DNA from 4 places in the Clostridium sp. CTA-17 genome. Region 4 is predicted to be linked to each of the others. Evidence: predicted binding sites of a transcription regulator. Region 4 holds the regulator's gene; each other region holds the start of a gene.
What was found. Region 4 encodes Rex, which represses fermentation and respiration genes when NADH is low (regulators of the CRP and FNR family bind a similar motif). Its sites were predicted from a motif close to ATTGTTAANNNNTTAACAAT; they were not measured.
Positions count from the first base shown of each region.

Region 1: a site for Rex is predicted at 2,068-2,087, ahead of ACYUCG_RS10450 (DUF47 domain-containing protein). Genes of this name have one in related genera too.
Region 2: a site for Rex is predicted at 4,393-4,412, ahead of ACYUCG_RS05345 (DUF969 domain-containing protein). Genes of this name have one in related genera too.
Region 3: a site for Rex is predicted at 5,008-5,027, ahead of ACYUCG_RS09420 (acetyl-CoA C-acetyltransferase). Genes of this name have one in related genera too.

Region 1 covers NZ_BAAABF010000005.1:183,866-191,825, forward strand. Annotated here, with positions in the region: gene ACYUCG_RS10435 (TVP38/TMEM64 family protein) at 1-14, shown strand, start outside; gene ACYUCG_RS10440 ((Fe-S)-binding protein) at 4-1,116, shown strand; gene ACYUCG_RS10445 (CDP-alcohol phosphatidyltransferase family protein) at 1,277-1,864, shown strand; gene ACYUCG_RS10450 (DUF47 domain-containing protein) at 2,150-2,782, shown strand; gene ACYUCG_RS10455 (inorganic phosphate transporter) at 2,775-3,773, shown strand; gene ACYUCG_RS10460 (PTS fructose transporter subunit IIABC) at 4,097-5,989, opposite strand; gene pfkB (1-phosphofructokinase) at 5,993-6,913, opposite strand; gene ACYUCG_RS10470 (DeoR/GlpR family DNA-binding transcription regulator) at 6,913-7,659, opposite strand.
Region 2 covers NZ_BAAABF010000002.1:229,734-237,693, reverse strand. Annotated here, with positions in the region: gene ACYUCG_RS05370 (P1 family peptidase) at 108-1,085, shown strand; gene ACYUCG_RS05365 (alpha/beta-type small acid-soluble spore protein) at 1,324-1,503, shown strand; gene ACYUCG_RS05360 (gamma-glutamylcyclotransferase family protein) at 1,552-1,992, opposite strand; gene pcp (pyroglutamyl-peptidase I) at 1,992-2,633, opposite strand; gene ACYUCG_RS05350 (DUF979 domain-containing protein) at 2,669-3,598, opposite strand; gene ACYUCG_RS05345 (DUF969 domain-containing protein) at 3,611-4,291, opposite strand; gene clpB (ATP-dependent chaperone ClpB) at 4,535-7,135, opposite strand; gene ACYUCG_RS05335 (GTP pyrophosphokinase) at 7,451-7,960, shown strand, end outside.
Region 3 covers NZ_BAAABF010000004.1:273,903-281,862, reverse strand. Annotated here, with positions in the region: gene prfA (peptide chain release factor 1) at 1-507, shown strand, start outside; gene ACYUCG_RS09445 (hypothetical protein) at 586-1,176, shown strand; gene ACYUCG_RS09440 (L-threonylcarbamoyladenylate synthase) at 1,199-2,251, shown strand; gene rpiB (ribose 5-phosphate isomerase B) at 2,516-2,965, shown strand; gene upp (uracil phosphoribosyltransferase) at 3,010-3,639, shown strand; gene wecB (non-hydrolyzing UDP-N-acetylglucosamine 2-epimerase) at 3,702-4,856, shown strand; gene ACYUCG_RS09420 (acetyl-CoA C-acetyltransferase) at 5,124-6,302, shown strand; gene ACYUCG_RS09415 (ATP synthase subunit I) at 6,982-7,344, shown strand; gene ACYUCG_RS09410 (F0F1 ATP synthase subunit A) at 7,403-7,960, shown strand, end outside.
Region 4 covers NZ_BAAABF010000008.1:104,163-112,122, forward strand. Annotated here, with positions in the region: gene ACYUCG_RS12665 (heavy metal translocating P-type ATPase) at 1-1,003, shown strand, start outside; gene ACYUCG_RS12670 (redox-sensing transcriptional repressor Rex) at 1,470-2,108, shown strand; gene ACYUCG_RS12675 (short-chain-enoyl-CoA hydratase) at 2,372-3,154, shown strand; gene ACYUCG_RS12680 (acyl-CoA dehydrogenase) at 3,200-4,339, shown strand; gene ACYUCG_RS12685 (electron transfer flavoprotein subunit beta/FixA family protein) at 4,358-5,137, shown strand; gene ACYUCG_RS12690 (electron transfer flavoprotein subunit alpha/FixB family protein) at 5,159-6,166, shown strand; gene ACYUCG_RS12695 (3-hydroxybutyryl-CoA dehydrogenase) at 6,280-7,128, shown strand; gene ACYUCG_RS12700 (ABC transporter ATP-binding protein) at 7,358-7,960, shown strand, end outside.

The DNA.
Region 1 (7,960 bases), on a different contig from region 4:
AAAATGACAAATAAGGAACTAAAGAAAAATTTAGAGGATTGTGTTAATTGTGGACTTTGCTACAAGGTTTGTCCAATGATGAATACTTTTGGAGAAAGTCCTAAAAATATATTAAGAGATATAGATGAGAATAAAATAAGTTATGATGAAATTTCATATTCTTGTATGCTTTGCAATGCATGTACTGAAGCATGTCCAAAAGATATAAACTTAAAAGAAATGTTTCAAAATTTAAGAATAAAATCTTATAGAGAAAATTTTAAAAATACTAGCAAGAAGTTTAATTTAAAGGTTGTTCAAAATCATCAAAAAGGTAGCTTTTCTAAGTTTTTAACATCAAAAAATAATCATAAAAAAATAAAAAGAGTGTTTATTCCAGGGTGTAGCTTAAGTGGATATAACAATGAAATTATTTTTAAAATAAAGGACTACTTAATAGAAAATTTAGGAGAAGTAGAGATACTTCTAAAATGTTGTGGAAAACCTTCAAAGGATATTGGAAACTTAGAATTATTTGAAAGCAATTTAAATGATATAGAGAATAATCTAAAAATTAAGGAAGTTGATGAAATAATAGTAGCCTGTGAAAATTGTTATAAGACTTTTGGAGAAGCTTTTAAAGATATTAAAGTAATAACACTTTGGGAAGTTATAAATGAATTTGGAGTACCAAAGGAACTAAAAAACAAATATTCAGATTTTAAAGAAGAATTTGCCCTGCATGATCCATGTCCTATAAAAAAAGAAGAACAAATTCATGAAGCTGTTAGAAGCATACTTAAAGATTTAGGAATTAAAATAGTAGAATTTGAGAAGAATAGAAGTAAAACTGAATGCTGTGGTTGTGGAGGAATGGTAGGAGTTACAAATAAGGAATTATGGTTAAGTCAAAAGAATAAAAGAGCTAATTCTACAGAATGTGAAAATATAGTTTCTTACTGTGAATCCTGTGTAAATACCTTTAAATCTTCAGATAAGAATGCACTACACATATTAGACTTTATTTTTAATGAAGATGTTATTAATGGCAAAGCTAAAAGCCAAAAGAATATAAGCACAATTAATCAATGGATAAACAGAATTAAATTAGCAAACAAAGTAGGAAAAGAGAGTTAATTTAAAATTGGGGTAGGAACTACCATATAAGCTTGGGGAAACTTGTACCGTTAGGTATATTACCAAGAAGCTTCCACTTCTATAAGGGGAGAGTAGTTTGCATACTTATCTAATAAAAATAAAAGCAAATGAAAGTTTAAAATAGAGGGAGAGAAAAATAATGTTAGATACTTATGGAAGAAAGTATGTAAATCCAATAATAGATTTAGGTGCTAATACATTATTAAAGTTAAGATTAACACCAAATGGTGTTAGTACAATAGCTCTAATAGTAGGAGTTTTAAGTTCGGTATTTCTTTATTTTGATAAATTGATTTTATCAGTAGTTTTTCTTTGGATATCAGGATACTTAGATTCTGTTGATGGTGCTATGGCAAGAAAAAAGAATTTAACTAGCCCTTTTGGAACACTTTTAGATATAACCTTTGATAGAATTGTTGAACTAAGTATAATATTTGTCTTAGCTTTAAAATTTCAGAATAGTAGATTAGAGCTTTTAATATTAACAATGATGATTTTAATATCTATGACTATATTTTTAACAGTAGGAGCCTTAGCTCAAAATAATGGTATGAAGTCTTTTAGATACCAAGCAGGACTTGCAGAAAGATCAGAAGGATTTATTTGTTTTTCACTTATGATTTTATTATCATCTATAAAATTAGATTTAGTAACAAATATATTTTCCTTAATAATATTTATAACCATAATACAAAGAGCTTTAGAAGCTAAAAGACTTTTAAAATAAAATATAATTGAAGTGTTTTTAATAAAATATTAATAAAGTGCTGAGTCATATATAATACAATGTTAAGTGGATTTACATATAATTAATAATATAATAGATTTTTAAATGGTTTTATTTAATTATATTAAATAAAATGAGGTGTATTTATATAATAAATGGATAAAGATACATTCTGTGTTAAGTGTAAGTTAATTAATTAATTGAATGTTAAATTTAAAAAAATATTATGATATACTAGATTTGTTCAATAAAAATTCATAATGAGAACCAGGAGATGAAATACGAATGTTTAACTTAAATCCTAAAGACGATAAATTTTATGATATGTTTATCGATGAAGCAAAAAATGTAGAAAAAGCAGCAGTAATATTAAGTGAAGCCTTAGACGATCTTGAAAATAAAACAAGCCACGTGGCTAGAGTTGAAGAGTTAGAACATAAAGGAGATGAAATAGTTCATAGACTTATAGAAGAGCTGAATAATTCTTTTATAACTCCTATTGATAGAGAGGATATATTTTCTATAACAAAAAGAATGGACGATATTTTAGATTCAATAGAAAGTACTATGCATAGATTCACTATGTTCAACATAAATGAATCTAAAGAAGGTGCTAAAGTTTTAGGAAGTTTAATAGTTGATGCATCAAGAGAGCTAGTATCTTTAATGGAAGAATTTAAACATATGAAAAAGAAAAATAAAGAAATTACAGAAAGAGTAATTTCAATAAATAAAATAGAAAACAAAGGAGATATTTTCTATAGACAAATGATATCAGAATTATTTGATGAAGATGGAAAAACTCCAGTTCTTGATATAATAAAATGGAGAGAAATATACAAATTCTTAGAGGCAACTTTAGATAGTTGTGAGGCTGTAGCCAATATAGTTGAGGGAGTAGTGATGAAGTATGTCTAGTACTTTAGCTGTAACAGTTGTTATTATTCTCTTAACATTAGCTTTCGATTTTATAAATGGATTTCATGATACTGCAACAGCCGTTGCTACATCAATTTCCACAAGAGCTCTTTCACCTAAGGCTGCTATAGCTTTATGTGCTGTATTTAACTTTGTTGGAGCATTTTTAGGAACTGAAGTTGCTAAAACTGTGGGAGATGGTATAGTAGATCAAAGTAAAATACCTCTATGGGTTATTGCAGCAGTTATATTAGGGGCTATTATATGGAATCTTATTACTTGGTATTTTGGAATTCCAAGTAGTTCTTCTCATGCCTTAATAGGGTCTTTAATAGGTGGAGGAATAGCTTATTCTCATTCAATTAACATAGTAAGTTGGGGAACTCTTTTTGATGAAGTAATTCTTTGGCTTATATTATCACCAATTATAGGTCTAATAGTTGGATACATATTTATGATTTTATTAAACTGGGCACTAAGAAGATGCAAACCAGGACCTGTAAATAGAATTTTCTCAAAATTACAAGTGGTTTCAGGAGCATTAATGGCTTTAAACCATGGTGGTAATGATGCTCAAAAATCAATGGGTATAATTACTATGGCACTTTTAAGTGGAGGATTTTTATCTACTTTTGAAGTACCAACTTGGGTTATAGCTTTATGTGCAATTGCAATGGCAACAGGAACTTCAATAGGCGGACAAAAAATAATTAAAACAATGGGAAGTGGCGTTGCTAAATTAAACGCTGTTAATGGATTTGCAGCACAAACTGGGGCAGCAGGAGTTATAGGAATAGCTACTATGTTCCATGCACCTGTAAGTACAACTCACATAATAACAACTACCATAATGGGAGTTGGAGCTTCTAAAAACCCTAAAGCGGTTAAGTGGGGAGTTGCTAAGAATATAGTTTGGGCTTGGATATTAACAATCCCAATAAGCGCATGTATAGCTGCTATAGTAGTTGAAATATTTAAATTTGTATTATAGTTTGAAAAAGTAAGTATATAAATATAATAGAAAATTTTAATTAAAGATTAGATAGAATCATAAAAAGAATTTCTATCTAATCTTTTTTATTTATTAAAAAAATAAAACCATCTATTTTCAGGTGGTTTTAACTTATTGCTTAGTAGTTAAATTTTAATTACTTAAAATACAAAGGTTAGTTATAAAAAGTTAAGAATAAAACTTACAAACATATTCCGAGAATTACTAGATTTCGCTAATAATTTAAATTCTAAAGCTCATCTAGATATTCTCTTCATACTGTTTGTAAGTTTTATTAAGACTTATTTTATATATTAACTTATTTATTTATTTATTTCATTTACAGGTTTCTTTAAGAATCCTATTATTAGGGCAGCTACAACGGAGCCTACTAATATTGATAGAATATATAAAAGAGGATTTCCTTCAACTACTGGAACTACTAATATTCCACCGTGAGGAGCAGGTAAACCTATTTTAAATATCATTGATAATCCTCCTGCTAGAGCTGAACCTATAACACAAGCAGGAATAACTCTGAATGGGTCAGCTGCAGCGAATGGAATAGCCCCTTCAGTTATAAAAGTTAATCCCATTATATAGTTAGTAGCACCAGCATCTCTTTCATCTTTAGTAAATTTATTTTTGAAGAAAGTAGTTGCTAACGCTGTAGCTAAAGGAGGTACCATACCACCAGCCATTATAGCAGCATGTGGATAGTAATTTCCAGAAGATATCATAGCTATACCAAAAGTAAATGCAGCCTTATTTATAGGGCCTCCCATATCTATAGCCATCATTCCACCTAATACTATTCCAAGAATAACTAAATTTCCAGTTCCCATGTTTTGTAACCACATTGTTATGCTATTATTTAAAGCAGTTACAGGTCCAACAATTACTAAGTACATTAAGGCACCAGTTATTAGGATACCAAATAGAGGATAAAGTAAAACAGGTTTAATACCTTCTAATGATTGTGGTAATTTACTAAATATTTTCTTTAATAATACAACTACGTATCCACCAAGGAAACCAGCGATTAATCCACCTAAGAATCCAGAATTACTATTATAAGCGATTAAACCACCAACCATAGCAGGAGCAAATCCAGGTCTATCAGCTATACTTGATCCAATGAATCCAGCAAGAACAGGAATCATAAGGAAGAAAGCATTTCCTCCACCAATGTCTTTTAATAATTTAGCTATTGGATTAAAAGTAGGATCATTTATTTCAGCTGAATGAATACCAAACATAAAGGATATGGCTATTAATATACCACCACCAACAACAAATGGTAACATATTTGAAACACCATTCATTAAGTGTTTATAAAATCCTCTTCTTTCAGTCTTGCCAGAAGATTGATTAGAAGAATCTCCAGAATGAGAATAAACTGGAGCAGAGCCACTTAATGCTTCGTTTATTAATTCTTTTGGTCTTTTCATAGCTTGAACTACAGGAACTATTACAACTTTTTTACCATTAAATCTAGCCATTTCAACTTGTTTATCGGCTGCAACTATTATACCATCAGCCTTATCTATGTCTTCTTGAGTTAATCTATTTTTTACTCCTGTTGAACCATTAGTTTCAACTTTTATATGTATATCCATTTCTTTAGCAGTTTTGTTAAGTGAATCAGCAGCCATATAAGTATGAGCGATACCAGTTGGACATGCTGTAACAGCTAAGATATATTTTTTATTTGAATTATTTTCTGTTTCGTTAGAATCTTGAGTTTCATCAGATTCTTCATTTTCTTCAAATTTATCAAGAAGAGAAATAACTTCCTTTGGTGTTTTAGCATTTAAAAGTCCACTTTTGAACTCAGGATTCATTAAAAGTACTGAAAGTCTAGATAGAGTTTCTAAATGTTCATCATTTGCTCCAGCTGGAGCAGCAATCATAAATACTATATTAACAGGTTCACCATCAAGTGAATCATAATCTACACCGTATTTGTATATACCAAGAGCTAAAGATGCATTTTTTACTGCCTTTGTTTTAGCATGAGGAATTGCTATTCTTTCGCCAATACCAGTAGAAGATAAACTTTCTCTTTTTAAAATCTCTTCTTTATAAAGATTTTTATCAGTTAACTTCCCAGCATCCCATAAAACATCAACTAATTGATCTATAACTTCATTTTTATTAGATGCAGCAAGGTCAAGTTTTATTGTGTCAAGACTTAATAATTGAGAAATTTTCATATTTTAAACCTCCTCATATTTTTCAATTTTTATAATTGGTAATAATTTATTGACATCTTCAGCAAGAGCTAAATCTAGAGAAAATGCACTAGCACTTCCTGAGGCTATTCCATTTTTGAAGGAAGCAATTAAATCTTTAGTTTCAACATATTTTGCTAAGAAACCTCCTACTAAAGAGTCGCCAGCTCCTACAGAATTTTTAACTTCTCCTTTAGGTGCGTTTCCTTTGAATACACCATCTTCAGTTATTAATAGAGCTCCATCTCCAGCCATAGAGATTATTACGTTTTCTGCTCCAAGGGAAACTAAATCTTTTCCGTATTTAATAAGTTCTTTCTCAGAATTTATTTTTACATCAAATATCTCTTCAATTTCATGATTATTTGGTTTTATTAAAAAAGGTTTATTTTTTATAGCTTCTAAAAGAGCTTTTCCTGAAGTATCAACTACAACTTTTACATTCTTTTGAGAAACTCTTTTTTGTATTTGAAGGTATAAATCCCTAGGAAGAGTAGATGGAATACTACCTGCAAGAACTAATATATCTCCTTCTACTAATTGATCTAATCTATTAAACAGTGATTCTAAGTTTTCAGCTGATATCATTGGACCAGCACCGTTTATTTCTGTTTCTTCATTAGATTTAATTTTTACATTAATTCTTGAATCACCTTTTACTTTTATAAATTCTGTTTTTACTCCTAAAGAGTTTAGATTATCTTCAATGAACTTACCAGTAAATCCACCAAGGAATCCAAGGGCTATATTATCTATTTTTTGATTTCCTAAAATTCTTGAAACATTAATTCCTTTTCCACCAGGAAATTTAAAGTCTTTACTTGTTCTGTTTACTTTTCCTAGCTCTAAGTTTTCTACATCTATTACATAGTCAATAGATGGATTAAGAGTAAGAGTATAAATCATTAAATATCAACCACCTTTATATCAGTTTTCTTATCATATGTATTATCTTCAGGTTTTTCGTTTGTTATTATTACACATTTGTTAATATCAGAGAACTTTACTGTTGAAATTTCTCCAAATTTAGAATCGTCAGCCAGTAAATAAGCTTTTCTAGAATTGTTTATTGCACATTCCTTTAACATTGCTTCTTCAGTATCTGGAGTAGTCAGCCCATAGGTATGATGAACTCCATTAGCACCGATAAAGCATTTATCGAATCTAAATTTTGAAAGACACATTAATGCATCACATCCAGTTATTGCTTTTGTAGAAATTTTAATATTTCCACCTATTACATAGCACTTAATATTTTTTTTGATTAATGTATCTATATGAGATAAGCCATTACTTACAACAAGTATATCTTTTCCCTCTAAGTAATCGATTAATTCATATGTTGTAGTGCCTGCATCTATAAAAATACAATCGCCATCTTCTATTAAAGAAGCTGCATATTTTGCTATAGCTCTTTTTTCGTGAATGCTTTTGGATGATTTTTCATTATAACTTAATTCTTTTGAAACATTAGCCAATGATTTAGCACCACCGTGAACTCTTTTTAATAGATTTATAGATTCTAAGTAACTTAGATCTCTTCTTATAGTTGATTCAGAACTTTCAGTAGCTTCGAGCAATTCAGTTAGGCTAACAAAACCTTTTAGTTTTAATAAGTTTAATATTATCTCATGTCTTTTTTCACTTAACATAATAACCTCCTAAAACCTTGTAACTAAATTATACAACCAAAAACAATCAAAATCAATAAAAAACGTTCAAAATTACAAGGTATTATATTAAAAATTTTAATTATAAAATATTTTTTGATTGAATTTGCCTTTTTATGAATTATATATTCTATAACTTATTATAAAGGAAAAAGATAATTTATTAAGATATTCTTTAATTAAGATAAGTATAAGTAAAAATAAATATAAAGTTTTGGTTAAATACTGTAGACCTTATTTAGTTAATATATTTATAAACTCAAAAATTAAATTATATATGGAA
Region 2 (7,960 bases), on a different contig from region 4:
CATATAATTTTAAACTCTGTAAATTATCACTTATGTAAAATAAAGTCTTATTCTTAATAATATAACATTTAAATCATAAAAATAAGTTAATCGAGGTGTATATTATAATGTTTGAAATAAAAATTACTGATATTGAAGGTTTTAAACTAGGACATGCTCAAGATTTTGAAGGAGCTACAGGATGTACAGTTTTATTATGTGAAGAAGGAGCTTCTGGAGGAGTTGATGTTCGTGGTGGAGCTCCTGGAACTAGAGAAACTGATTTATTAAACCCTATGGAAATGGTTGATAAAGTTCATGCTGTAGTATTATCCGGTGGATCTGCCTTTGGACTTGACGCCTGCTCAGGGGTTATGGAATATCTAGAAAATAAAAATGTTGGATTTGATGTAGGAGTGGCTAAAGTTCCTATAGTATGTGGTGCTGTTTTATTTGACTTAGCCTGTGGAAATCCTAAAGTAAGACCTAATAAAGAAATGGGGTTTGAAGCCTGTAAAAATTCCGAAAACTATCTTGACTCAAAAAATGGTAATATAGGTTGTGGAACAGGTGCCACAGTAGGTAAAGCGTTAAATCAAAAACTTGCCATGAAAGGTGGTTTTGGAAGCTATGCCGTGCAAGTTGGGGATTTGAAAGTTGGTGCTATTGTAGGAGTTAATAGCCTAGGTGATATTGTTGATCCTAATAATAACAATAAAATAATAGCTGGTGGATTAAGTCAAGATATGAATTCATTTGTAAACATAGAAGAAAGTTTACTATGCAGTTATTCAAACCCTAGGAATATTTTTAAAGGAAATACAACCATTGGGTGTATAGTAACTAATGGATCTTTTAATAAAGCTCAAGCTAATAAAATTGCATCTATGGCTCAAAATGGTTTTGGAAGAACTATACGCCCTGCTCATACTATGTTTGATGGTGATACAATATTTACTCTTTCCTCAAACAAAGTTAATGCAGATATAAATGTAGTTGGTCTTTTAGCTGCTCAAGTTATGGAAAAAGCAATTATTAAAGCCGTTAAAGAAGCTGATTCTTCATATGGATTCTTATCACATAAAGACTTAAAATTTAATGTATAAATTAAAAAGCTCAAGCAGATACTAATTCTGTTTGAGCTTTTTTCAAAATTATATTAAGTTTTGTTTTTATAAACCAAATTAATTATATTTAGAATTTTGTACCATAATATGTTTTTTAAACCTATTATGGATATAAGTTTATAGATTATTAAATTCAATTCTGCACATCATAATAATGAAAGGAAAAGAACACTTAACCTTTCAAAAAATCTAATTAAACTTAAAGGAGGAATTCAAAATGGCACAATTAGTTCCAGAAGCAAAAAACGGATTAGCAAAATTCAAAAATGAGGTAGCAAATGAAATGGGAGTACCATTCTCAGATTACAACGGAGACCTTAGCTCAAAACAATGCGGAAGCGTTGGTGGAGAAATGGTTAAAAGAATGGTAGAAAAATACGAACAATCAATGAAATAATACTAAAAAATAAGAGGTAAGAAAATTCTTACCTCTTATTTTTTAGTATTAAGAAACTTTTTCAAGCATAAAGATTCTCCAATTTCCATCCTTTATTAATATACTGTTATTTTCAAAGTTCTCTTTATCATTCATTGCATAATAATAAACATAACACTTTTCAGAAGATTTCTTTCCTAAAATTTCAACATCCATCTCAATCCTATTATATTCATTGCTTTTATTATTGACTCCTAAGTATCCTTCCATAAGATCCATAGCATTTATAACATTTTCGTAATCAAGAATAGTCATGACTTCTCCATATACAAACCCATTCCCTTCAATTAAAGCAGGATATCCCTTTTTAGGCATATGATATAAAGTTCCTTTTACTCTTCCTAATTCACTTTTTATAACTTTCCCTTTTAAGTATTTTTCATAATTAAAAAATCCTGTTCTTAAACTTCCATAAACGAAGATTTTTCTTTTTATCCTTGGCTCTAACATTAGCAAACAGCTCCTCCTACAGTTTTAATATCATTATTATTTAAAACTATAGCCTTTATACTAAGCTCTAATCCTTTTGCTATATCATTAATAGACATAGAAGGTGTATTAGGTTTATTTACAACTTGTGCTGGAATATAAGGTACATGTATAAATCCAGCTCTTATATTTTTATACTTTTTATTTACTAAGTATAAAACTCCATACATAACATGGTTACAAACAAAAGTTCCAGCTGTATTAGAAACTGATGCAGGTATTCCATTATCAACCATTTCCTTAACCATTGCTTTTATAGGTAAATTACTAAAGTATGCACTTTCTCCATCTTCATATATAGTAATATCTATTGGTTGATTTCCTTCATTATCCTCTATTCTCGCATCATCCATATTTATAGCTACTCTTTCTGGAGTTACACCAAATCTTCCTCCAGCCTGTCCTACAGAAATAACTACATCTGGTTTAATTTCTTCTATTTTTTCTTCTATTTTTTTAATAGATTTTCCAAAAACTGTAGGTATTTCTAATTTAATAACCTCAGCTTCCTCTATATTTTCTGGTATCATTTTAACAGCTTCTAAAGCTGGGTTTATACTTTCTCCTCCAAAGGGATCAAATCCTGTAATTAATACTTTCATTCTCATACACTCCTTACTTTCTAATACCTAGTTAATTAAAATGCTAAGAAATACATTAAAGCTATATGTATAACTAATAAAATTATAGCAAATAAACTTTGACATTTCATAACCACATTCTTATCTTTTGTCTCTAATAAGGCTGCTGGCATAATATTAAAGTTTGCTGCCATTGGCGTTAATAATGTTCCACAATATCCTGCAGTTAATGCTAAAGCTCCTGCTATGGCTACATTAGCTCCTTGAGCAAATACAAATGGTAATCCTATTCCAACAGTTATAACTGAGAATGCTGCAAATGCATTTCCCATTATCATAGTAAATACAGCCATACCTACACAGTAAGCTATTACGCCTGCTAATATATTTCCTTCTGGAATAAAATTAGATATACCTGATGATATAACATCTCCTACTCCTGCTGCAGTAAATACTGTTCCTAAAGCCGCTAAAAGCTGAGGTAATATACTTGTAGATCCAACTGATTGAACCATCCTATTACTATCCTCTACTAAATGCTTTGGTTTAGCCTTTAATACTAAGAAAGTTGTTATTACAGCTGCAACAGAAGCTATCCCTATGGCAACGGTTCCTGACAAACTTGTAAACTGTGCAATAACTAAAGATCCAACTGCTATTACAATTGAAGGTAAAAAAATCTTATTCTTTAGTTTTTTAGCTTGCATTTCTGCAAAATCTACATTAGGCATCTTTAGGTTTCCTATATTTACTTGTTTACTTGCAGTTAATACTCCTATAACTAAAAGTAAAGCCCCTACTACTACAGGTGGAATAGCTGCCCCAGCTATAAATATAATTGCTAATATGGTCCAAAAGATTGCTGTTCCTATTCTAGTTTTATGTTCCTTGTCTTTTAATGTATCAATTGCAGTATTTAACATTAAAAGTCCTACTATTATATAAAAGATTTCAAGCAATATATTAGAAATCATTTGCATATTCATTAATTATCACCCCTATTTTATCTCTTCTTTGTTCTTTGATAGGTTTCTACTTAGCCTTTTATCTAACAATCTATTTTGTAATACTCCTAATATTAAAGCTATTATAGCTATTGGAACTGAAGCTTTTGCTATCTCTAAAGCATTAACTCCATATCCTAGTTCTTCTAATGTTCCTGCTATTAAAAGAACTCCTGAACTAGCTAAGAATACATTTTGTCCAAAGAAGTTTCCATAGTTGTCCATTGCAGCCGCTGTTCCTTTTATTAAATCTTTATTTTTATCATCTAATTCTCCATATTTACTGACAGCTGCTCCTTGAGCCATTGGATTTATAAGTGGTCTTATAAATTGTGCTTGTCCACTTAATCTTAGTGAAACTGCAGACCCAACTTCTCTAATAAATAAATAGCAACTTAAAAGTTTTCCAGTTGACATATTTTTCATATTTTTTATTAAGGTTATAGCTCTTTCTTTTAAACCAAATCTTTCACACATACCTATTACAGGTAAAGTTAGTATAAATAATGTCATGTGTCTTTGACTTACAAAAGTTGAGCCTAGTTTTTCCAATATTTCATACAAACTCATATGTGCTACTAAGCCAGTTGATAACCCTGCTACTAATACAACTGCTATAGTATCAAATTTAAGTGCGAATCCTATTATTACTATTACTATTCCTATCAGTTCCACTCTTATCTCTCCTTTTTAAATTATAATTTTATATTTATTATTTTTTTATTTTCGTATTTTAAAAATATTATAACCATAAAATTTTCAATTTTCTACAGTTTTTTATTAATATTTTATAAATTTAAAATGTTTTCATTGTTAATTTGTTTTTTATTATCATTTTATTTAAAATATATTTAAAATTACACAAAAATAAGGAACATAGATTTGTTAAACCTATGTTCCTTATAAATTTACTATATTTTATTTTCTAGAAACTATAATTTTTCCATCTACTCCATCTATTAAAGCAACAGATCCATCATAAATTTCTCCTGCAATTATCTTCTTAGCTATTTCAGTTTCTAAGACATTACTTATATATCTCTTTAATGGTCTAGCTCCATATACTGGGTCATATCCTTCTTCAGCTAATATTTCCTTAGCTTTGTCAGTAACTTCAAGAGTTATATTTCTTTCTCTTAATCTATTTTCAACGTCTCTTAAGAAGATATCTATTATTTTCTTGATTCCTTCACTGCTTAAAGGTCTAAACATTATGATATCATCTACTCTGTTTAAGAATTCTGGTTTGAATCTTAACTTCATTTCATTCATAACATTTTCTCTAATATCATCTTCTATACCTTCATTAGATTTATTTTCTAATAAGTATCCACTACCTATATTAGAAGTCATGATTATTATAGTATTTTTAAAATCAACAGTTTTACCTTTATTATCTGTTAATCTACCATCATCTAATATTTGAAGGAATAAGTTAAATACATCATCATGTGCTTTTTCTATTTCATCAAATAATATTACTGAATATGGGTTTCTTCTAACAGCTTCTGTTAATTGTCCCCCTTCTTCATATCCTACATATCCTGGAGGAGGTCCTATTAATCTAGATACTGCATGTTTTTCCATATATTCAGACATATCTATTCTTACTATATTGTCTTCACTATCAAATAAATTTCTAGCTAAAGTTTTTGCAAGCTCTGTTTTACCAACTCCAGTAGGTCCTAAGAATATAAATGATCCTATTGGTTTTCTTTCATCTTTAAGACCTGCTCTAGCTCTTATTACAGCATTAGCCACTGCAGTTGTAGCCTCATCTTGACCTATTACTCTTTCTCTTAATTCTTCTTCTAGTCTTAAAAGTTTTTCTCTTTCACTTTCAACTAGTTTTGTAACAGGAATTCCAGTCCATTTTGAGATTATTTCTGAAATTTCATTTTCAGTAACTTCTTCTTTTAATAAAGCATTTTCATTGTCTTTTTCCATACTTGCTTCTTGTTCTTTTATTTTACGCTCAAGTTCTGGAATTTTTCCATATTTAAGTTCTGCAACTTTATTTAAATCATATTCTCTTTCATATTTTTCAGCTAATCCTCTTGCTTCATCTAACTCAGCCTTTAAGTCCCTAACTGCTGAAATATGAGATTTCTCTTTTTCATATTTAATTGTCATCTCATCATTTTTATCTTGAAGTTCAGCAAGCTCTTTTTCTAAAGAAACTAATCTTTCCTTAGATGCATCATCATTTTCTTTTGATAAAGCTTCCTTTTCAGTTTCAAGCATTAAAATCTTTCTTCTTATAATGTCTAATTCAGTTGGAAGAGAATCTATTTCACTTCTTATCATAGCACCAGCTTCATCTATTAAATCTATAGCCTTATCTGGTAAATATCTATCTTGAATATATCTATGAGAAAGTTTTGCAGCAGCTACTATTGCTGAATCATGTATTCTAATTCCATGGTGAATTTCAAATCTTTCTTTTAATCCTCTTAAAATAGATACAGTTTCTTCAACTGTTGGTTCTTCAACTATTACAGGTTGGAATCTTCTTTCTAGAGCTTTATCCTTTTCTATATATTGTCTATATTCGTCAAAAGTTGTAGCTCCTATACAGTGTAACTCACCTCTTGCAAGCATTGGTTTAATTAAGTTTCCTGCATCCATTGCACCATCTGTTTTACCAGCGCCTACAATTGTATGAATTTCATCTATGAATAAAAGTATTTTTCCTTCTGAACTTTGAACTTCTTTTAAAACAGCTTTTAATCTTTCTTCAAATTCTCCTCTATATTTAGCACCAGCTATTAATGCACCCATATCTAATGAAATAATTATCTTATCCTTTAGTCCTTCTGGCACATCTCCTCTTACAATTCTTTCTGCTAATCCTTCAACTATAGCAGTTTTACCAACTCCAGGTTCCCCTATTAGTATTGGATTATTCTTAGTTTTTCTTGAAAGGATTCTAACAGCTCTTCTTATTTCTTCATCTCTTCCTATAACAGGATCTAATTTATGTTGTTTTACAAGTTCTATTAAATTAGTACCATATTTATCTAAAGCTTCATAAGTTCCTTCTGGATCTTGTGAATCCACTCTTTGACTTCCTCTAACTTCATTTAAAACTTTTAGGAATCCATCTTTAGTTATGTTATTTTTTCTTAAGATTTCTCCTACAGCTCCATTTTTATCTATATCAATCATTGCAAGCATTACATGCTCAACACTTATATATGAATCTTGAAATTGTTTTGAAATTTCTTCTGCCTTTATTAATACTTCATTTATTCTTCTTGTAGCAGTAACCCCTGATGATTGTGCTGCTTCTCCTAAAACCTTAGGCATTCTATCTATTTGAACATGAATGTCTCTTTTTAATGACTCTATGTTAACACCCATTTTTTCAAATATATTAGGAATTAAACCATCTTTTTGATTTACTAATGCTGAAAATAAGTGAATTATATCTAATTGTTGATTATTATATTTAACTGCTATTTCATAAGCATCGTTTAAGCTTTGTTGTACTCTTAATGTCATTTTATCTGCATTCATTTTATCACCTCAATATTCTCTTTTTTGTATCTTATGTAATTATAATACTATAAAAGTCAAAGAAAGTCAAAGTCTATTTTTCACTTTCAGAATTTATTAATTAGTACTGTTTTTTTCTTATAATTTATTATTAATAAATCATTTATATAATTAATATTTAATTATAAGGAGGTTTTATTAACAAATTATTCATTTTTCTAAAAGCACTTATATATAATATTATTTAAAATTACTCTATTGTTATACTTACTATATGTTGGTATTATTAAACTATACTGACTTTACTTATAAACTAACAAGGACGGTGTTTTAAATTTGGAATTAAAAGTTTTTGAATTTACAAAAGGTACTTTAGAATTACTTAAGGATATGAAAAAAGATTTGGCCTATAGCGCAAATTTGCTTGATGATTTTTTCTACTCCTTACTAGAGAACTCTTGTGAAGGATTTTTTAATATATCAACTAGAGTAAAATCTGCTTCTAGTTTAAAAGAGAAAATAATAAGACATAATTATTACATAAAATATGATTCCCCTACGGATTTATTTAGAAACCTATCTGATTTAATAGGTGTCAGAATAGAATGTAGATTTATAGAAGATGAGGAACATATATTTAAATTTATAAGAACAATATTTAATTGCACTAATGAGGATGGATTTTCTTACTCATCGCAAAATCCAAATATATTTTTAGACCTTAGAGAACATCAACCTTTAAAACAAAAAAATGGTTTTGAATTATATAGAATAGATGGATTTATTCTAAATGAAGAAGAAAAGTTTAATTTTGAACTTCAAATAAAATCTATGGTAAATAATTTT
Region 3 (7,960 bases), on a different contig from region 4:
TCAGGAAGAATACATACTTCAACTGCTACAGTAGCTGTTTTACCAGAAGTTGATGATGTAGAAATTGAAATAAACGATAAAGATATTAAAATAGACGTATTTAGAGCATCAGGTAATGGTGGTCAGTGCGTTAACACAACTGATTCAGCTGTAAGAATAACTCACTTACCTTCAGGATTAGTTGTTTCATGTCAGGATGAAAAATCACAGCTTAAAAATAAAGAAAAAGCTATGAAAGTATTAAGAGCAAGATTATTCGAGCAAGCTGAAGCTGAAAGATTAGCTGGTATTGCTGAAGATAGAAAGAGTCAGGTTGGTACTGGAGATAGAAGTGAAAGAATAAGAACTTACAACTATCCACAAGGAAGAGTAACTGATCACAGAATAAACATGACTTTATACAAATTAGATAGTTTCTTAGAAGGTGACATAGACGAAATATTAAATGCTCTAATTACTGAAGATCAAGCTCAAAAGATGAAAGCAATGGGTAATACTGAATTTTAATATACAAAGCCTTACATGAATAATGTAAGGCTTTAAAAATACATAGTTTTAAAATGGTAATTAAAGAGGAATATAATTATGGATATAGATAAAGCTATAAAAAAACAAAAAAAATCATATAAAAGATTCATGTTTGTTATGGTAATACTTCTAATATTATTACCTCTTTTGGTTTGTTTTTTTGAAGTTTATAAGGATTTTCTTATAGTATATTTAATCTTTTTAGAAATTTTTATAGTTATTGTTATGATTAAAAATTTTAATAATATAAGATTAGAATATACTTGTGAAAATGGAATTCTAAGAATAAAACCTAATGTGTTATCTAAATATAAGTATATATACTGCGATAGAGTAGGTTTAGTTCATACAGAAAATGAACTTGAAGATATGAAAATTATAATTGTCTTTACTAACAAAGGAAGAAAAGGTAAATTTGGAAAGCAAGTAGGAGAGTACTTTTGTAAAGTTCATCCTGGACTAAGCAAGGATTATAATAAGATGATTAAATTAAACAAGGAAACACAATGGTATTATATAATAATAAAAAGAGGGGCTTTAAAGAAATTTAAACTTTTAGATGACATTTATAAAAATTGTGTTACAGCAACTTATACAAATGATAGTATTGAAAATATAAAGATCGCAAGAGGTCAGAAGAATTTATAAAAGATGAAGGTGATATTGTTTTATGAAAACAAAAGTACAATTCATAAAAGATATAGATAAAGATATAAAATATTTAGAGGAAGCCGCTGAAATAATAAAAAATGGTGGTATTGGGGCATTTCCTACTGAAACAGTTTATGGATTAGGCGCAAATGCTTTAGATGGAGAAGCTGTTAAAAAGATTTTTGTGGCAAAGGGAAGACCGCAGGATAATCCTTTAATAATACATATAGCTGATAAAAAAGATATAGATAAATATGTTGCTGAAATACCTAAATATGCACAGGAGTTAATGGATAAATTTTGGCCAGGTCCTTTAACAATAATATTAAAGAAAAAAGATATAGTTTCAGATGTTACATCAGCAGGTTTAGATACAGTTGGCGTTAGAATGCCAAATGATGAAATAGCCTTAAAGCTAATAGAACTATCAGGAGTTCCAATAGCAGCGCCATCAGCTAATATATCAGGAAGACCAAGTCCTACAGATATAGAAAGATGTGAAGAAGACTTAAATGGAAGAGTTGATTTTATAATAGGAGCTAAAAAAAGTGAAATAGGAGTAGAATCAACTATAGTAGATGCAACTGGTGAACATTTATGTGTTTTAAGACCTGGAGGCATAACTTTAGAGATGTTAAAGGACATAGATGAAGGAGTATATATAGATAAAGCTATATTAACTACTTTAGATAAAGATACAAAACCTAAGGCACCTGGAATGAAGTATAAACATTATGCACCAAAGGCAAAAGTTAGAATGGTTCAAGGTCCAATAAATAAAATGGTTGAAAAAATTAAAGAAATAGTGCATAATTACATAGATGAAGATTTAAAGGTCGGAATTATGGCAACTGATGAAACAATTTCTATGTACAATGAAGGAATAGTAAAATCATTAGGAACTAGAGAAGACTTAACTTCTGTAACAAAAAATTTATTTGAAATGCTTAGAGCTTTTGATGACTTAGGGGTAGATGTTATAATAACTGAGGCCTTTGAGGAAAAAGATTTGGGCGTAGCCATAATGAATAGATTAAAAAAATCCTGTGGATTTGACATAACAATAGTTTAAGAATATATATGGAAGGAGCTAGATAAAAATGAAACTTTTGAGAAAAAGGAACTGTTTTGAATTTATATTTTTTAAAAATTCTATATTTGTTTTTTTTGAAAGTTTAATATCTTTATTTAGTGTTCTTCCAGTTAATAAAAAAAAGTGCTTTTTTATTTGACTTACTATTTAATTTTTTAAATTAAGTAGTGTTATTAGTCATTGAAAAAGCACTTTTTTTAAAATAATATATTAAAACAAACAGGTATAATGGAGGTTAATGAAATGAAAATAGCAATTGGTTGCGATCATGGTGGATTTAATTTAAAAAACACAGTGATAAAACATTTAGAAGAAAAAGGTATTGAGGTAAAAGATTTTGGTACATACAGCACAGATTCTTGTGATTACCCTGATATATCTATACAGGTTGCAGAAGTTGTAGCTAAAAAAGAATTTGAATATGGTATATTAATCTGTGGAACTGGGATAGGAATATCTATAGCAGCAAATAAAGTTCCAGGAATAAGAGCAGCATTATGTTCTGATACATTTAGTGCTCATGCAACAAGACAACATAACAATGCAAATATTCTAGCTATGGGTGAGAGAGTTGTAGGTCCAGGATTAGCTTTAGATATAGTTGATACTTTCTTAAATTCAGAATTTGAAGGTGGAAGACACCAAAATAGAATAGATAAAATAACAGCTATTGAAGAAAAGTATTCAAAATAATTTGATAAAAAATATTTTTATATAAATTTTAGGAGGAAGATACAATGAGTAAAGTAACAGAAATAACACATCCACTTATATTACATAAGTTAGCTTTTATAAGAGATAAAAATACAGGGTCTAAGGATTTTAGAGAACTAGTAAGTGAAGTTTCTATGCTTATGGCTTATGAGGTAACAAGAAATCTTCCTATGGAAGAAATAGAAATAGAAACTCCAGTTTGTAAAACTAAATGTAAAGTTTTAGCTGGTAAAAAAGTTGCTATAGTTCCAATATTAAGAGCAGGATTAGGTATGGTAGACGGTATGCTACAACTTATCCCAGCAGCAAAAGTAGGTCATATAGGATTATACAGAGATGAAGAAACTCTTCAACCTGTAGAATATTTCTGCAAATTACCACAAGATATAGCTGAAAGAGACATAATAGTTGTTGATCCAATGTTAGCTACAGGTGGTTCAGCTGCAGATGCTATAACTCTTTTAAAGAAAAGAGGAGCTAAGCAAATAAGACTTATGTGTTTAATTTCTTCACCAGAAGGAATAGAGTTTGTACAAAAAGCTCATCCAGATGTTGATATATATGTTGCATGTATTGATGAGAAATTAAATGATCATGGATATATCCTTCCTGGATTAGGTGATGCAGGAGATAGACTATTTGGAACAAAATAGTTATAATTTAAATAGCTACTTATTTTAAGTAGCTATTAATTATTTTTGGAGGTAAATGATTCATGGAAAAGATAAAAGTTTTAACTATCTTTGGAACAAGACCGGAAGCTATAAAAATGGCTCCATTAGTAAAAGAATTAGAAAAAAGACCGGAAATAGAATCAAAGGTTTGTGTAACTGCTCAACATAGAGAAATGTTAGATCAAGTTTTAGAACTATTTGATATAAAGCCTGACTTTGATCTAGACATAATGAAAAATCGTCAAACTCTTACTGGAATAACAAATAGAGTTTTAGAGGGATTAGAAAAGGTATTTACAGAAGAAAAACCAGATATGATACTTGTACATGGTGATACTACAACAACTTTTGCTGGAGGATTAGCAGCATTCTATCAACAAATAAGAGTAGGCCATGTTGAGGCTGGACTTAGAACTTTTGATAAATATTTCCCATTCCCAGAAGAAATGAATAGAAAATTAACAGGTGCTTTAGCTGATTTACATTTTGCTCCAACTAAAGGATCAAAAGCTAACCTTTTAAGAGAAGGAATAAATGAAAACGACATAAAAATTACAGGTAACACTGTAATCGATGCTATGGAACATACTGTAGAAGATAACTATGTTTTTGAAAATGATGAATTAAATAAAATAGATTTTGAAAACAAAAAAGTTATAATGATAACTGCTCATAGAAGAGAAAACTGGGGAGAAGGTATAGAAAATATCTGTACAGCTTTAAATAAAATAGTTGAAGATAATAAAGATGTTGAATTAGTTTATCTTGTTCACTTAAATCCAGTTGTAAAAGAGGTTGTTTATAAAAATCTTGATGGTAAAGATAGAGTACATCTTTTACCACCACTTGATACAAAAGAAACTCATAACTTAATGAATAAATGTTTTATGGTTATGACTGATTCAGGTGGATTACAAGAGGAAGCTCCTCATTTAGGAAAACCAGTATTAGTTTTAAGAGATGTTACAGAAAGACCAGAAGCTGTTCAATCAGGAACAGTTAAATTAGTTGGTACTGATGTTGAAAAAATATTAAAAGAAGCTAATTCACTTATAAATGATGAAAAGGCTTATGCAGAAATGAGTAAAGCTATAAATCCATATGGAGATGGTAAAGCTTCTGAAAGAATAGTAAAAGCTATTTTAAATTACTTTGGAAAAAATGATGAAGAAGTAGAAGAATTTATAAGTAAATAACACTTTGTTAAAAAGTTTAATAAATATAATTTGAATAAATGGTATAAATAGACAGATATTTAGAATATTATAGAAATTTTAATGAAAGAATTCTATAATAAAGCTAAATTATCTGTCTTTTTTTTCGAAAAGAGAAAAAATAATAAAAAAGATTGTTTAAAATTTAACAAAAAATATTGAAAGCTAGTAAATTTATGGTTATAATTAAATCAGTTAGAAAAAATATAGATTTTTGATAAATTTTTACCTAAATGGGAGGTTTTTGATATGAGAGAGGTAGTTATTGCAAGTGCAGTAAGAACAGCATTAGGTTCATTTGGTGGTTCATTAAAGGATGTTCCTGCTGTAGATTTAGGAGCTTTAGTTATTAAAGAAGCTTTAAATAAAGCTGGTGTAAAACCAGAATGTGTTGATGAAGTTTTAATGGGAAATGTAATTCAAGCTGGATTAGGACAAAACCCTGCAAGACAAGCAGCTGTAAAAGCTGGTTTACCAGTTGAAATTCCTTCAATGACAATAAATAAAGTTTGTGGTTCAGGTTTAAGATGTGTTGCTTTAGCAGCTCAAATGATAAAAGCAGGAGATGCTGACGTAATAGTAGCTGGTGGTATGGAAAACATGTCACAAGGACCATATGTTTTAAGAACTGCAAGATTTGGTCAAAGAATGGGCGATGGAAAAATGGTCGATGCTATGGTCAATGATGCTTTAACAGATGCATTTAATGGATACCACATGGGTATAACTGCAGAAAATATAGCAGAACAATGGGGATTAACTAGAGAAATGCAAGATGAATTTGCTGCAAATTCTCAAATGAAAGCAGAAGCAGCTATAAAAGCTGGAAAATTCAAAGATGAAATAGTTCCAGTAGTAATTCCACAAAGAAAAGGTGATCCAATAGTATTTGATACTGATGAATTCCCTAGATTTGGAACAACAGCTGATAAATTAGCTAAGTTAAGACCAGCATTCAAAAAAGATGGTACAGTTACAGCTGGTAATGCATCAGGTATAAATGATGGTGCTGCTGCATTAGTTGTTATGAGTGCTGAAAAAGCAAAAGAATTAGGAGTAACTCCAATCTGTAAAATAGTTTCTTATGGTTCAAAAGGATTAGATCCTTCAATTATGGGATATGGCCCATTCTATGCTACTAAAAAAGCTTTAGAAGGAACTGGATTAACAGTTGCAGATCTTGATTTAATAGAAGCAAATGAAGCTTTTGCAGCTCAAAGTTTAGCAGTTGCTAAAGATTTAGAATTCGATATGAGCAAAGTTAATGTAAATGGTGGAGCTATAGCTTTAGGACATCCAGTTGGAGCTTCAGGAGCTAGAATATTAGTTACATTACTTCATGAAATGATGAAAAGAGATGCTAAGAGAGGTTTAGCAACACTTTGTATAGGTGGAGGAATGGGAACTGCTTTAATAGTAGAAAGATAATAAGTTTACCATTATTATAATATATATTTAAAGATACTATCCTATTTGAGGATGGTATCTTTTTTATTAAAAATTTTTTGTAAATCATGTTTAAATCTAAAAATATATTTAAAAATATGCACGAAATTAATAATAAAAATTCATAGTAAAAATATATAATTTATTTAATTTTATATAAAAAAACATGAATAATAGTAAGAAGAATAGAAAAAAATAGGATTAAAGTGAAGAAAAATATTTAAAATCTTAAATTTTGAAAAAAAAAAATAAAAAAATGTGAATAAATATTAAAAAGGTTATTCAAAACCTTTTAAGTTGTATGTTTTATTCTTAATAGTGGTTTGAAATTTTTTTGATAAAAAAGCCTATAAAAGATACAATTTTATAACAAAAACTTTTAAAAAAGGATTTCAAAATCGAAAATAGTAATCGAAATTTAATTTAAGTTCTTACATAGTAATTTAAAAATTCAGAAAAATGAAATGATAAATTCAAAAACATTCATAAATAATTTATAAAAGAGTAAATGAGAGTTTTTAAGAGTAAAAATGAAGGAAATAGTTAAAATTACTTTAAAATATCAGAATATTAATAAATTCAACCAAAATTTAAATTTTATTAATATTAAATTCGGGAATATAATTAGTAAAGTAACATTGCGGAACTATGGAGGTTATATGTGAACGCTAAAATTAAAAGTTTAGTTTTTTCAATTATGAAGACTAACATTTTATTAACAATAATAGCAACCCTATTAATTAGTTTATTTAATTTTAGATTTGGGGTGGCTTTTTTAGTTGGAAGTATAGTTGCTACAATTAATTTTACAGTAAATGCAATTGTAATTCACAAAGTAATAAATAAAAGAAGAGGAGCTTTAAAGATACAATTAAGTTTTGTATTAAGAATGATATTAATTCTTTTATTTACAGTAATATTTATGAAAGATGTTAAAGTATTAGCATTTTACTTAATAGGATTTATTTCACATCAGATATCAATATTTATTTATACAAAAAAGAATAAGGCCTTATCAAAATAATAAATAAATATTTATATACATATATAAATTAATACTAAGATAGAAAGGGAGTGATTCCGTGGATATCTTTGCACCAATGTTTACAGTTAAGATTGGTAGTTTAACAATTAGTAGTACAATTATTTTTCAATGGGCAGCAATGCTTGTTATAACAATATTCGCTATATTGTCAACTAAAAATCTTAAAAATAAACCAGGTAAGTTACAAGTTGTTTTAGAGTCACTTTATCAAACAGTTTATAACTTGGTAAAGAGTAACATGGGGGAAAGTTATATTGGTTTTGTACCTTATATAGGAACATTAGCAGTATTCCTACTTGTATTAAACCTTTATGGATTAATAGGGCTTGCACCTCCTACTCAAGATTTAAGTGTTGCAGTAGCATTAACAATTACTTCCTTTGTTGTTGTTCACGTTAACGCAATACGTAAATGTCATGTTGGAGGGTATATAAAAGGATACTTTAAGCCTTATCCAGTAATGTTACCTTTAAACTTAATGGAGAGAATTATTTTCCCAGTATCTCTTGCACTACGTTTATTTGGTAATATGTTAGCTGCCACTCTATTAATAGATTTAATGTATTCAGGTCTAGCACATATAGGATGGATAGCT
Region 4 (7,960 bases):
TTTTGCTGGAATTGGTTTAGCTTCTAAAAATGGTATTTTAATAAAAGGAAGTAACTATTTAGAGGCACTAAATAATGTGGAGAGTATAGTTTTTGATAAAACGGGAACACTAACAAAAGGTACATTTAAAGTTAAAAAATCAGAGAGCACAAGCAAGTTAAGTAATGAAGAATTATTAAAATTAGGAGCTTATACTGAATATTACTCAAATCATCCAATTGCTAAATCTATAGTAAGTGAATTTAATAAAGAAATTAACAAAGCCTTAATTTCAAATTATGAAGAAATTTCAGGAAAAGGAATAAAAGTAGACATTGATGGAGAAACATTCTTAGCAGGTAATTTAAAGTTAATGGATATGTTTAATATAAAGATTTCTTCAATCAATGAAATAGGAACTGTTGTTTATTTAGCAAATGAAAAGAGCGAGTTAGGATATATAGTTATTTCAGATGAAATAAAAGAAGATTCTAAAGAAGCCATAACTGGATTAAAAGAAATAGGAGTTAAGCAAACAATTATGCTAACTGGGGATAATGAGAAGGTTGGAGAAGGTGTTGCTAAAGAAATAGGTTTAGATAAAGCGTATTGTAGTTTATTACCTCAAAATAAAGTTGAAAAATTAGAGCAAATTTTTGAAGATAAGAGTAAAGGTAAAAAAGTTGCTTTCGTTGGAGATGGAATTAATGATGCACCTGTATTAGCTAGAGCAGATATAGGAATAGCTATGGGTGGAGTTGGATCAGATGCAGCAATAGAAGCGGCAGATGTGGTAATAATGGATGACAAGCCAAGTAAGATAATAAAAGCAATAAAAATAGCTAAGAAAACAAATAAAATTGTATGGCAAAATATAATTTTTGCTTTAGGCGTTAAAATTGTAATATTAATATTTGGTGCTCTAGGAATGGCTAATATGTGGGAAGCTGTATTCGGAGATGTAGGTGTAACCCTAATAGCAGTAATAAATTCAAGTAGAATATTAAAAAATAAAAAATTATAAGCGTGAAATTTGTCTAATGTTGTTGACAAGGATTAGTTTTTTTGCTATCTTAATAAGGTAAGAATACTTTCAGGCATAGGGTATAGATTGTAAATAATTCCCTTAAACTTTTATATTAAACATTATGAAATGTTTAAATAGGCTTGTGTGCACGTAGGGTTTTAGCCACGCAAGCCTTATTTTTTTTGTAGAAATTTATTATGAAGTTAAGTTATAATGAAATAGTATAAATTTAATAATATTAATTGCAAAATATAAAAAATGCAATTAAATGTAAAAAATACACTTTAATACATATATTTTTGATAGTGAAACCAAAAGAATGTTAAAATATAGACAAACTTTTTAGGTTATGGTAATATTTTAGAAGGTTAAATTTGTAATTTTATCATTCGATTTTAGAATACAGTCTAAAAAGTAATTGCTTTTTAAAAAAAGAACAATTTTAGAAAGAGGTGCTATTAAAATGGAAAAGAAAAAAGGCATATCTATGGCTGTTATAAAAAGATTGCCTAAATACCATAGATATTTACAAGAATTAATGGAAAATGATGTTGATAGAATATCTTCAAAAGAGTTAAGCGAAAAAATAGGCTTTACTGCTTCTCAAATAAGACAAGATCTTAATTGTTTTGGAGATTTTGGGCAACAGGGATATGGATATAATGTAAAAGAATTATATAATAACATAGGAAGTATATTAGGCCTTACAAGAGACTATAACACAGTTATAATCGGAGCTGGTAACATAGGTCAGGCTATTGCAAACTATAATAGTTTCAATAGATTAGGATTTAAATTAAAAGGTATTTTCGATGCTAATCCAAGAATGTTTGGAATAAAAATAAGAGATGTTGAGATACAAGATGTTGAAAAATTAAAAGATTTCGTAAAAGAAAATGATATTGAAATAGGTATAATCTGTGTTCCAAGAACAAATGCTCAAAAGGTATGTAATGATCTTGTTGAAGGCGGAATCAAAGGTATATGGAACTTTGCGCCTATAGATCTTGAGGTGCCAAAAGATATAAGAGTAGAGAATGTACACTTAAGTGAAAGCATGATGACTTTAGTATATCTTTTAAATCACAATGATGTAAAATAAATTGGTTTTATTTTATAAAAATTTGTTTAATATGGAAAAATAGTATTAGATTTTCAAAAAAATATATTGAAAAATTTACTTTTAAGTTTTATAATTTAATTGAAGTACCGAGTACTTCAATTATTTTTTTTGTCTTTGCTTGTTACAAAATTAACAATAAATTCTGGAAAAAGCATAGGATAAAAAATATTAAGTTGTTAGTTATTAGTTGTTAAGTTATTTAAAACCATATATTCGCTATGGTATATGAGGGAGGAAATACAATGGAATTAAATAATGTAATCTTTGAAAAAGAGGGAAACATTGGGGTTTTAACAATTAACAGACCTAAGGCATTAAATGCACTAAACTCAGAAACTTTAAAGGATTTAGATACTGCTATAGACCATATAGAAAAACAAGATGATATATATGTTGTTATTTTAACAGGTGCTGGAGATAAAGCATTTGTTGCAGGTGCTGATATAGCAGAAATGAAAGATCTAAATGAAGAAGAGGGGAGAGAATTTGGACTTTTAGGTAATAAAGTGTTTAGAAGATTAGAAAAATTAGACAAGCCTGTAATCGCTGCTATAAACGGTTTCGCTTTAGGTGGTGGATGTGAAATTTCTATGGCTTGTGACATAAGAATAGCAACTACAAAGGCTAAATTTGCTCAACCTGAGGTTGGATTAGGAATAACTCCAGGATTTGGTGGAACTCAAAGATTACCAAGAATAGTTGGACCTGGTAAGGCTAAAGAGCTTATTTACACAGGAGATATGATAAAAGCTGATGAAGCTTTAAGAATTGGTTTAGTAAATAAGGTTGTTGAACCAGAGAATTTAATGGAAGAAGCAATGTCAATAGCTAAGAAAATAGCTAATAATGCACCAATAGCTGTTAAGTTATGTAAAGATGCAATTGATAGAGGAATGCAAGTTGATATAGATTCAGCGGTAGTTATAGAAGCTGAAGATTTTGGAAAATGTTTTGCTACAGAAGATCAAACAGAAGGTATGAGTGCTTTTGTAGAAAGAAGAGAAAAGAACTTTAAAAACAAGTAATTTTTTAAACAAAATGGTTGTGTGGATTTAAGGAGGGTAATTAAAATGAACTTTCAATTAACAAGAGAACAAGAATTAGTTAAGCAAATGGTTAGAGAATTTGCGCAAAATGAAGTTAAACCAATAGCTGCAGAAATAGATGTAACAGAAAGATTCCCTATGGAAAATGTTAAGAAAATGGCTAAATTAGGAATGATGGGAATTCCTTTTAGTAAAGAATATGGCGGAGCTGGTGGAGATACTTTATCTTACATCTTAACTGTTGAAGAATTATCAAAAGTTTGTGGTACTACAGGAGTTATAGTTTCAGCTCACACTTCATTATGTGCTTCATTAATAGATCAATTCGGTACTCCAGCTCAAAAAGAAAAATATTTAACTCCACTTGCAAAAGGTGAAAAATTAGGTGCTTTTGGATTAACTGAACCAGGAGCAGGTACAGATGCTGCAGGACAACAAACTACAGCTGTATTAGAAGGAGATAATTATATCTTAAATGGAAGTAAAATTTTCATAACTAATGGTGGAGTTGCAGATACTTTCATAATTTTTGCTATGACTGATAAGAGTCAAGGTACAAGAGGAATTTCAGCTTTCATAGTTGAAAAGAATTTCCCAGGATTCTCAATTGGTAAGTTAGAAGACAAAATGGGTATAAGAGCTTCTTCAACAACTGAGTTAATCATGGAAAACTGTGTTGTTCCAAAAGAAAACTTAATCGGAAGAGAAGGAAAAGGATTTGGAATAGCAATGAAAACTTTAGACGGTGGTAGAATAGGTATCGCTGCTCAAGCATTAGGTATAGCAGAAGGAGCTTTAGAAGAAGCTGTTGCTTACATGAAAGAAAGAAAACAATTTGGTAGATCATTATCTGCATTCCAAGGATTACAATGGATGGTAGCAGAAATGGATACTAAAATCGAAGCTGCAAGATTTTTAGTATATAAAGCAGCTTGCTTAAAAGAAGAGGGTAAACCATATTCTATAGATGCTGCAAGAGCTAAGTTATTCGCTGCAGATGTAGCTATGGAAGTTACAACTAAGGCAGTTCAATTATTCGGTGGATATGGATATACTAAGGAATACCCAGTAGAAAGAATGATGAGAGATGCTAAGATAACTGAGATTTACGAAGGAACTTCAGAAGTTCAAAAAATGGTTATTGCAGGAAGCATATTAAGATAATTTTAGGAGGGCTTTGAGATGAAAATAGTAGTTTGCTTAAAACAAGTGCCAGATACAACAGCTGTTAAAATAGATCCAAAAACAGGAACTCTTATAAGAGATGGAGTTCCATCAATAATAAACCCAGAGGACAAGCATGCTTTAGAAGCTGCATTACAATTAAAAGATAATAATGGAGCAGAAGTAACTGTATTAAGTATGGGACCACCTCAAGCTAAGTTAGCTTTAAGAGAAGCTTTATGTATGGGAGCTGATAAAGCAATTCTTATAACTGATAGAGCATTTGCAGGTGCAGATACATTAGCTACTTCAAAGGCTTTAGCAGGAGCATTAAAGAAATTAGAATATGACATAATATTCGCAGGAAGACAAGCTATAGATGGAGATACTGCACAAGTTGGTCCAGAAATAGCTGAACATTTAAATATTCCTCAAGTAACTTATGTTCAAGGCGTTAAAGTTGAAGAAGATGGATTATTAGTAAATAGAGCTTTAGAAGATGGATATGAATTAATAAAAGTTGAGGCTCCAGTACTTTTAACTGCTATAAAAGAGTTAAATGAGCCAAGATACATGAATGTTAAAAATATATTTGAAACATCTGATGATGAAATCTTAGTATGGTCAGCTGATGACATAGATGTAGATAAAGCTGAATTAGGATTAAAAGGATCTCCAACAAAAGTTAAGAGATCAATGACTAAAGAAGCTAAGGGTGCAGGAGAAATAGTTAAAGAATCACCTAAAGATTCAGTTACTTATGTACTAGGCAAATTAAAAGAAAAACACTACATCTAAGGATTATGGGAGGTATTTAAGATGAATAAAGCAGATTTCAATGGCGTTTGGGTTTTTGCAGAGCAAAGAGAAGGTCAATTACAAAAAGTTTCATTAGAATTATTAGGTGAAGGTAGAAAAATCGCTGATAAATTAGGATCAAAATTAACAGCGTTATTAATAGGAAGTAAAGTTCAAAATTTGGTTGAAGATTTATCAAGACATGGTGCTGATGAAGTGCTAGTTGTTGATGCTCCAGAATTAGAACATTACACAACTGATGGATATACAAAAGCTATATGTGAATTAGCTAATGCTAAAAAACCAAATATAATTTTCATAGGAGCAACATTCATAGGAAGAGACTTAGGTCCAAGAGTTGCTGCAAGATTAGAAACTGGTTTAACTGCTGACTGTACATCTTTAGATGTTGATGTTGAAAGTGGAGATTTATTAGCAACAAGACCAGCATTTGGCGGTAACTTAATGGCTACAATAGTATGTCCAGATCATAGACCACAAATGGCTACAGTAAGACCAGGAGTTTTTGAAAAACTTCCACTAGGAGAAAATGATGCAATTGTAGAAAATGTTGAAGTAAAATTCAACTCTAATGATATAAGAACAAAAATTGTTGAAATAATTAAAGAACACAAAGATATCGTTGATATATCAGAAGCTAATGTATTAGTTGCAGGTGGTAGAGGTATTGGTTCAGAAGAAAACTTTAAAATGCTTAAAGAATTAGCAGAAGTTATGAATGGATCAATAGCAGCTTCAAGAGCAGCCGTAGAAAAAGGATGGGTAGATAAAGATTACCAAGTTGGACAAACAGGAAAAACTGTTAGACCAAATATATATGTAGCTTGTGGTATATCAGGAGCTATTCAACATGCTGCTGGTATGCAAGATTCAGATATGATAATAGCTATAAATAAAGATGCTAATGCTCCAATAATGAAGATTGCTGATTATGCAATAGTTGGGGATGTAAATAAAGTTGTTCCAGAATTCATAGCTCAATTAAAAGCTATGAAGGAAGAAGCTTAATTAATAAATAATATAACAAGGGTAAACTTATAAAATTTTTCAATTAATGGTGTAGGGCTTTTCTGTTAAGTCAGAAAAGTCCAATTAAAGAGAGTATTTAGGAGGAACTTAATATGGAAAAGATTTTTGTAATTGGTGCAGGTACAATGGGTGCTGGAATAGTTCAAGCATTTGCACAAAAAGGATATGAAGTTATCGTTAGAGATATCAAAGACGAGTTTGTTGATAGAGGAATAGCTGGAATCAACAAAGGTCTTACTAAATTAGTTTCTAAAGGAAAAATAACTGAAGAAGATAAAGAAGCAGTATTATCAAAAATCACTGGAACTACTGATTTAGGATTAGCTGCTGACTGTGATTTAGTTATAGAAGCTGCAGTTGAAAATATGGAAATCAAAAAACAAATTTTCGCTGAATTAGATAAAATTTGTAAAGAAGAAACTATATTAGCTTCAAATACATCTTCATTATCAATAACAGAAGTAGCTTCAGCTACAAACAGACCTGATAGAGTTATAGGAATGCATTTCTTTAACCCTGCAACAATAATGAAACTTGTTGAAGTAATAAGAGGTATGGCTACTTCACAAGAAACTTTTGACAAAGTAAAAGCTATGTCAGAAGCTATAGGAAAGACTCCAGTAGAAGTTGCTGAAGCACCAGGATTTGTAGTTAATAGAATACTTATCCCTATGATAAACGAAGCTGTTGGAATATATGCAGAAGGAATAGCTTCAGTTGAAGATATAGATACTTCAATGAAATTAGGAGCTAATCATCCAATGGGACCTTTAGCTTTAGGAGATTTAATAGGATTAGATGTTTGCTTAGCTATAATGGACGTATTATTTAAAGAAACTGGAGATAGTAAATACAGAGCTCACAGTCTTTTAAGAAAATATGTTAGAGCAGGATGGTTAGGTAGAAAAACTGGTAGAGGATTCTACAACTACAACGCATAATATTGAAAGTTTATAAGGTATAAATTTTCTATAATATTTTAAGGTATATATTATAGGATGAGATTGAAGCAAAGTAAGAGATTGATATTTTATCAATCTCTTTTTTCTTTTATAAAAAGCTTTTTATTTAAATAATTTTATCAGGTTGATTTAATTTAGAAAGTTCATTATAATTAAAAGAATGAAAATTGGTGTTAATTAATAATTTTTATCATTAAAAGGAGGTAGCATGTTAAAAAGATTTATACGTTATTATAAACCATATAAAAAATTGTTTATTTTAGATTTATTAGCGGCATTTTTAGTTTCAGCTTGTGATTTATTTTATCCTATGATTACAAGAAATATAATTAATGATGTTATTCCAAATAGGCAGATAAAATTATTGTTTGTTTTTACAATTGTACTTACTCTAATATTCTTAATTAAGGCAGGATTGAACTATTTTATGCAATATTGGGGACATGTAGTTGGTGTTAGAATGCAAGCTGATATGAGAAGAGACTTATTTGATAAGTTACAGGATATGCCTAATAAGTATTTTGACAATAATAAAACTGGAGTTATTATGTCTAGAATTATAAATGACCTTCTAGATATATCAGAATTAGCTCACCATGGTCCAGAGGATTTATTTATATCATTAGTTATGTTAGTAGGATCATTTATAATTTTATGTACAATAAATGTACCTTTAACAATTATTACTTTTGCTATAATACCTTTTTTACTTTTTTATACTATTCATAAGAGAAATAAAATGAAAAAAGCATTTAAAGAGACAAGAGTTAAAACTGGTGAAGTAAATGCTACTATAGAAAATAGTATTTCA